2 regions of the Lactiplantibacillus koreensis genome follow, and region 2 is predicted to be linked to the other one. Evidence: predicted binding sites of a transcription regulator. Region 2 holds the regulator's gene; the other holds the start of a gene.
The links. Region 2 encodes NrdR, which represses ribonucleotide reductase genes. Its sites were predicted from a motif close to ACACNATATATNGTGT; they were not measured.
Positions count from the first base shown of each region.

Region 1 (4,024 bases), 290 kb from region 2:
GAGCCATCCGCATTTTGATAATTTTCCATGATGGCTGCAACGGTGCGGCCAACTGCTAAGCCACTCCCATTCAACGTATGAACAAATTGGAGCTTACCATCGTCATCACGATATTGAATGTGCGCCCGTCGTGCTTGGAAATCGGTGCAATTAGAACAGCTTGAAATTTCACGATATTTGCTTTGTTCTGGGAACCAGACTTCCAAATCATGCGTCATGGCAGCCGTAAAGCTCATGTCACCCGTCGTTAACGTGATGACATGGTAAGGCAATCCCAATTTTTTCAATAACGATTCCGCATTATTGGTTAGCTTTTCCAATTCATCCCATGAGTCTTCTGGTTTAGTGAATTTCACCATTTCAACTTTATTAAATTGATGTAATCGTATTAACCCCTTCGTGTCACGGCCAGCACTCCCCGCTTCTTCTCGAAAAGCCGGTGATAGTGCGGTGAAGTAAACTGGTAACTTCTCACTTGGAATAATCTCATCGCGATAATAGTTCACTAATGGCACTTCAGCCGTGGGAATAAGGCTTAAATCTTGAGTCTTAATCCGGAAAGCATCATCTTTAAACTTAGGAAATTGTCCCGTTCCATACATGGATTCATCCGTCACCATGTAAGGGGGTAAGATTTCGGTGTAGCCTTCAGCTTCATGCTGATCCAAGAAAAAGTTATAAACAGCCCGTTCAAGTTTGGCACCATCGCCAACATAATATAAGAAGCGACTCCCGGAAACTTTGGCGCCCCGTTCAAAATCTAAGATCCCCAGCGCTTCACCTAATTCCCAATGAGCTTTGGGTTCAAAATCAAATTGACGGGGCGTCCCAATTCGCCGTAATTCGACTGCATCGTCTTCATCTAAACTAATTGGGACATCTGGATGGGGCATATTAGGTAAGTGTGCCGCTAAATCTTGCACCTTAGCCGCAGCTTGCCGTCGGTCTTCATCTAACGCCTTAATTTCAGCGCTCACTTTTTGCATTTCAGCGATTGGCGCACTGGCATCCGCTTTTTGCCGCTTCAACTGTGAGATTTCACCGGAAACTTGATTTCGCGTGGACTTCAATTGTTCACTCTTCAAAATCAAAGCTCGTCGATCAGCGTCAGCCTGAATCAAATCATCAATCTGACTAGCTGCGACCCCGCGGTGCCCAAGCTGTTCCTTAACAAAATCTGGTTGTTGTCGAATCATTTTTACATCTAACATGTTAAAATCCTCCTTGAAAATAATGATAAAAAAACAGTCTTCGCATCCCTAAATTGGGACGAAAAGACTGTTATTCGCGGTACCACCCAAGTTCAGGATGATGCACTCATCCTGCCCTCAATCGGATAACGGCTTAGCCGTGCAGTATTACCTGCCCACTTTGTCGCGTCGGAGTTTCGACTACCGGTTCACACCAACCACCGGTTCTCTGACTGTCTACTTTAAACGCGCCGTGTTTAATATACTGCTATCACTATAAGACATTCCCCACTAAAAGGCAACTGGCTTAGCTTAAGGCCTTCACCCGGTCGTCAATCATTGTTAACACCGTCTGGCGAGCAACAGGATCAGCCACAAAGTCCAATTCGTCCCCGTCAATTTGCATTTTGGGGCTCCGATCGTAATCGGCATACCACTTAGCATAACGAGCATTTAGCGTTTCGTAGTAGTGGTATAAGTCTGGATCTTGATCAATCTGTTCGTAAGAGCGGCCCCGCATTTGGATTCGTTTCAACATCGTTTCAAACGAAATATTGATATGAATCAATAAATCAGGACTTTTTTGATGCTCAGCTTCCGGCAATTCCTGCATCATGTTATCTAATAAAGAATCGTAAATATCAACTTCCGTACTCGTCGCCCGGCCTAAGTCACCGTTTAAATGGAATAACAACGAATCTTCAAAAATTGATCGATCTAAGACATCTAAATCGTTTGTAAAAGCCGACTTGATACTGCCTAATCGTTTATTTAAAAAATAGATTTGGAGTAAAAATGCGTACTTCTTAGGATTCTTATAAAATAATGGCAAAATAGTATTGTCATCGACGGATTCGTAAAACGCAGTTGAATCAAAATGATCCGCAACTAGGTGCGTTAAACTCGTCTTCCCGGCACCAATTGTTCCTGACATTACAAGCATGGGGTTCTCTCCTTTATTCACGTCCGTTTTTAATTAGCTTTCAAAGCAACACTACATATTGTACGCACACCCATGTCAAAATGCAATATCTAGTCAAAAATTACTTGGTCGCACTTTCACGCGCCTGCAATAAAGTCACATATTGTTCCAAGGTTAAGTGATGCTTAACTATAAAGGCCGCACTCGCTTTACCAACATAACGGAAATGCCAGGACTCATAGTCAATGCCCGTCGATTTTTCGCCCGTCTTAGGGAAACGAAGAATCAACCCATAATCGACCGCGTGGTTAATCAACCATTTTTGTCCCGCTGCTTTATCTGATGATGATAACAGTTGGCTACCGTTGGCATTAAACCATTTGGTATTTATAATATCCGCAGCTAATCCGGTCTGATGTTCACTTCCACGTGGTACCGCAACGTATTCTTGGGTCAACTTCAACGCTTGCTTAGCGGTCTTGCCTTGTGACTCATACGTCTTGATCGAGTCATTCCAAACCTGCTTTTGATAAGCCACAGAACGATACCCAGACACAATTGTTGCTGGGTAACCTGCTTTTTTGGCACCATTTAAAAAGGCTGTCATTGGTTTAACGACCGACTGCCGGACGGGAATGCCATTAATTGACCCTTTGGTAAAGGTCAATTCATCATACTTATGCCACTTATTGACCAAAAACAAGTCACTATCAGTCGACTTAACGCCCTTAGGTAACGCCTGAATCAACTTTTGCCGCTTGGTTAAGGTCTTCGTGGTACTTTGACTGGTTGCCGAACTTTTTTGCTTCGTGCCGGTGGCCGAACAGCCACTTAGGATTCCCACTATTGAAACGACTACTAAACTTTTCAAAACACTTTCTCTCAACATATTCACTCGCTGCCTTTCTAATTTAGATTAGCACACTTAACCGGGCACGACCGCATAACATGACTTTTTTGCGATAATTTTAAGTTTTTCTGGTGACACTCGTCCAATTACAAAAAAGGATTGCGACCTCGGTCCCAATCCTAATTCGCTACTTATCTAAATGATGTTTTGATAAATCAACTTGATCCAAAGGAACCATTTTTGTATGATGCCGGATCTTATAATACACAAATAACACGATAAACAACGGAATACTCATGTAAGTAATCCCAATGGCTTGCCAATCCCAAGTGGCAAAGGAATGTAAGTCTTGACCCACAATAACCACTAAACAGAGGAAAAAGGCGAACAATGGCCCGAACGGAAAGAGCTTAGCATGATACCGCAACTCGCTCAGTTGATGGCCCTGCTTAATAAAGGCCCGCCGAAACCGCAAATGTGAGATGGCAATTCCGAGCCAAGCAATGAACCCGGTTAACCCACTGGCCGAAACGAGGAAGATATAAATCCGCCCCCCCGACAAACTAGATAGGAAGGTTAGGAGTCCAACAAACGCTGTCCCGAGTAATGCCATCATCGGAATACCATGGCGATTGGTCCGCCCAAAAGTTTTGGGTGCATAGCCTTGTAACGACAATGAATATAGCATCCGTGTTGACGCATACATCCCAGAATTTGCAGCCGACAGAACCGAAGTTAAAATCACGGCGTTCATCAAACTTGCCGCCGCCGCTAAGCCTGCTCGCTTAAAGACTAAGGTAAAGGGACTAATCGCAATATCACTGGCCGATGAACCCAATAGATCCTTCGACGTATACGGAATAATCGCTGCAATCACGAAAATTGCTAAAATGTAAAACAGTAAGATACGCCAAAAAACTTGTTTAATCGCCGCTGGGATACTTTTTTCTGGAGTTGCGGATTCCCCCGCCGTAATCCCGATTAATTCCGTCCCTTGGAACGAAAAACCAGCAACAACAAACACACTCAGAATCGTCGGAATCCCACCGACAAATGGCGCTT
Region 1 is NZ_CP027190.1:2,119,702-2,123,725, reverse strand. It holds gene serS (serine--tRNA ligase) at 1-1,211, opposite strand, end outside; gene C5Z25_RS10190 (deoxynucleoside kinase) at 1,498-2,133, opposite strand; gene C5Z25_RS10185 (M15 family metallopeptidase) at 2,234-2,983, opposite strand; gene C5Z25_RS10180 (amino acid permease) at 3,150-4,024, opposite strand, start outside.
Region 1: C5Z25_RS10190 (deoxynucleoside kinase) is a predicted target of NrdR. The motif match lies at 2,182-2,197, and genes of this name have one in related genera.

Region 2 (4,024 bases):
CATTAAGATTGGGGCCCGCTTAATCGCATCAACTTTGTCGCCTGACGTATTATTACTAATTGACCGTTTCATTTCCACTGCAAAGCTTGGAAAATGAATGAGTGTCGTTTGAAAGCCACGAGTCGCTAGATTATTAGCCATTGCCCCAAGTAAGAATGTCTTGCCAACCCCAAAGGACCCGTACAAATATAACCCACGATGGAACCGTTTAGGCGCTTGCGTATACGCATCAATAAAGTCTAACGCCGACATCAAGGCTGTTGCCCGGTCGCCATCTTGATCATAGGCCTTTAAATCAGCTGACTGAATATTTTTAGGCATACTAATCGAACGGACCCGGTGTTTTAATTCACGTTCCGCCTGGGCTTCTTGAAATTGTGGTGTTGGTTGATAAGCAATATCAATCAAATGATTACTCATCACTAATTCTGGTTGATAACCTGGTGCTTGGGTTGGTTCGTGCCGCGCTACTTTTTGCTTTTCTTGACAAAACTCATAGAGCTTCGTAGCACTTCGCTCCATGGCGTCACTAGATAAGTCGTCCTGATGAGCTGCTAAAAACTGACGAACATCGGGATCCTGATAAACCGTCGTCATGAGTTCCTGGTATTGTTGATTTAGGTGGCGCTTATTCATCAAGGTTTTTAAGCCCTCAGAAATATTCTCCATGTGTTAGTCCTCCTCATCTGAATTAGGATCTAATTTCGCGACCCGTTCTGCCAATTGTTTGCGCTGTGCAGTTGTTAACTGATTACCGCTGCTCGTTGCAGACTTGGTTCCCGTTGTTTTTTGCGCCCATTTCGGCACAATTTCTTTCCGAGTTGGCCGACTATGCCGTTGATTATTCCGTCGCGTCGTTGACTTTGGCTGTTGCCGTTGTTGCAAGTAAGCCAAGGCCGCTTCTGGAGTCATCACGTCATGTTGTTGCCAATCATTAGCAACAGTCTCTAATAAGTTCCGGTTTAAAGCCGCTAATTCACGATTTTGTAATAAATAATAGATCACCATATTAATGACCGCATTTGGTAACACGCCTCGATTAACCAAATCATGGACCAGCCGTGTTTCACCATTAGTTACAAAGCCATGCTTGGCGTTCTTCAAATCGGCTAAAAAATCATACGGTGATTGTTGTTTCGCTAGTGCCACCAGTTGTTGTTCAGCCGTTGATAGCTGGGTTTTAGCAGTTGCCGGGGTGCTTGCTGCAGCTGCCACAGCCACATGCTGTTCAGTGGGGGCCGTCGGGCGTTCGTAGCGGCGGGCAATTAAAAGCTTCAACTGACTTTCATCAAATCGGCCCGTTGTTAGACTCGCGACTTCGCTAATCAACTTAGCCATTTCAACTTCACTAATCCCGTAAACACGACTTTCCGTCATAATCAGTTGACGCGAACTGGCGACCTGTTTTAGATCAACATAGTTTTGTTTCAAAATTTGGCCTAAAACTTGCCAATCGAATGCTTCATCAGTTAAATCAGGCGTCACTTTTGTGGTTGCTGGTTCTGGTAACTGCTGGCGCACCGCTTTAATCTCATTAGGCACATGCGTCACTTTTTGACTGTCAATATGAAAGACATCTAATAAATTCGCAGTGACCTCCGTAGCTTGCGTCAAATCCACCGCTGCCGGAGTAAATGCGGTCGCTAATTGTTGATACCGCAATTCACCGACGGCATCTAACAATAAAACACTGAGAAGATCATCTTCAAAGAATTGCGTCACCGGCATAGGAGCCTTCAACTCATAAATATAGACTTCCCCAAGTTCATCTTTTTGATAGTAACTATGGAGTAATCCTGTGGCTTCCAACTTACGCCGAGCTGCTAAAACCGTGGGCAAATCAACGTTTAGCATGCCCAATAATTCAGCGTGACTGCGGCGATTACTTAAGTCACTGGTTGAGCGCTGTAGCGGCCGTAAAGCCGCATACAGACTATAAGCCAGCGGACCAATCAGTGGTAAATAGAGCTCAGCCAAAACGGCCTGCTCCGTGGCACTTAACGCTAATGTCGGTGGGACAACTAAGCCCGCTTTCGGCGTTAAGTTTGGATCATCTTTAGGCATGTTGTTCACCAATCTTCATAACTTAATCTTTTTTGGGCTTCGGCGCATCCCCATTTTTAGGTGTTCGCTTCGCCAATTTTACTTTATCGCGTTCCATCATATCTTGTAGTTCGTTTAAGAAGACGTGCATGTCTTTAAATTGTCGATAGACGCTGGCAAAACGAATATACGAAATTTCATCAATATCTGCCAGCTTTTCCATGACGTATTCCCCAATCACTTGGCTAGAGATTTCATTCTCGCCGAGTGATCGAACTTGGTTTTCAACATCATCAACCACGCTAGTCATCGTCTCCATGCTAACGGGACGTTTTTCGGCCGATCGAATAATACCGCGCAATACTTTCTCGCGATTAAATTCTTCCCGCGCCCCATTCTTTTTAATAACTAGTAATGGGGTCGCTTCAACGCGTTCAAACGTCGTAAAACGAAACCCACAGTTTTCACATTCACGCCGTCGCCGAATCACCCGACCATCATCGGTAGGCCGGCTATCAACTACGCGGGAGCCATTATGATGACAATGTGGACATTGCATAGACTTCTCACCTCATCTTTGCTAATCATTGTTTAAGTTTCAGTTAGTTTTTATAGTTTCCAGCCATTTTAACACGCTAGTTCTTGTTTTATCAATGTTTTCCCCATTATCAATCACAATATCCGCCTGTTTAACTTTTGCAGCCAAGGGTAATTGACTCGCCATACGTGCTTTCGCTGCCGCCACCGTCAAGTGATTACGCGCCATTAACCGTTGTAAAATCACTGCATCAGCCGCAGTAACGACCATCACTTGATCACATAACTGTTCCCAGCCGTTTTCAAACAATAACGGAATATCTAAAATAATGGCTGGCGGTGCAGGGGTCACTTGGCCCAGTGACACAATTTTTTCTAAAATAGCATATTGAATCGGTAATTGCGTGATTGCCGTCAACGCAGCCATGGCTTGGGTATCACTAAAGACCAGCTGGCCTAGCCAAGACCGATTGAGCTGACCATCCGGTTGTAGCGCCTGCGGGCCGAAGTGCGCCACGATTTTTTCGGTCGTCGGCATCCCTGGGCCTTCAACTTGCCAGGCTAACTTATCAGCATCAACAATCGGCAGGCCGGCAGTTGCGAGCATTGCCGATACCGTCGACTTACCGCTTGCAATGCCACCTGTTAAACCAATTAATTGCGTCATTTTAGCCTCCTACAACAGTTGTTCGTGGGGACAAAAATGGGTCCCTCGTTGCGCCACTTTAATTTTTTCAATTAACGTCCCACAGCGTTCGCAAGGTTCCCCTTCCCGGCCATACACGTGTAGCTGATTTTGAAACTGTCCCGCTTCACCAAATGCCGTCGAAAAAGAATGCACGGTCGTACCGTGCCCCTTAATCGCCATCGCCATTTCAGCAATAATACTTCGCCGTAATGCAGCGATTTCCATTTCGGTCAAACTATTAGCCGGCCGCATCGGATGGATTTTACTCATCCATAACGTTTCATCCGCATAAATATTGCCAATTCCAGCAATCTTGCTTTGATCCAACAAAAATGGCTTAATCATTTTCTTGGATTTCGCCAAAACAGCTGTTAAATAAGCCATAGTTAACTCACTGTCAATTGGTTCGGGACCCATGGTCTTTAACCCACCGACCGTCGTTTCTTCACCGGTTGGTACTAGTGTCATCCGTCCGAACTTGCGGGTGTCGTTATACAACAAATCTCGCTGATCAGTCAGGTGAAAAATAACGTGCGTATGCTTAGTTTGACCTTCATCCTTAGGCATCACGTTATACTTACCTTCCATCCGTAAGTGCGAGACCATCGTCAAGCCATGATTAAAACGGAATAATAAATATTTCCCCCGCCGATCGACTTTTTCAATGGTCGCATTCACTAAGCGGGCTTTAAAACTATCAACATCATTATTGACAATTCGTGGCCAACGGACTTCAATGCTTGCAATTGTCGCCCC
Region 2 is NZ_CP027190.1:2,414,226-2,418,249, reverse strand. It holds gene dnaI (primosomal protein DnaI) at 1-669, opposite strand, end outside; gene C5Z25_RS11710 (replication initiation and membrane attachment family protein) at 673-2,064, opposite strand; gene nrdR (transcriptional regulator NrdR) at 2,087-2,602, opposite strand; gene coaE (dephospho-CoA kinase) at 2,642-3,247, opposite strand; gene mutM (DNA-formamidopyrimidine glycosylase) at 3,257-4,024, opposite strand, start outside.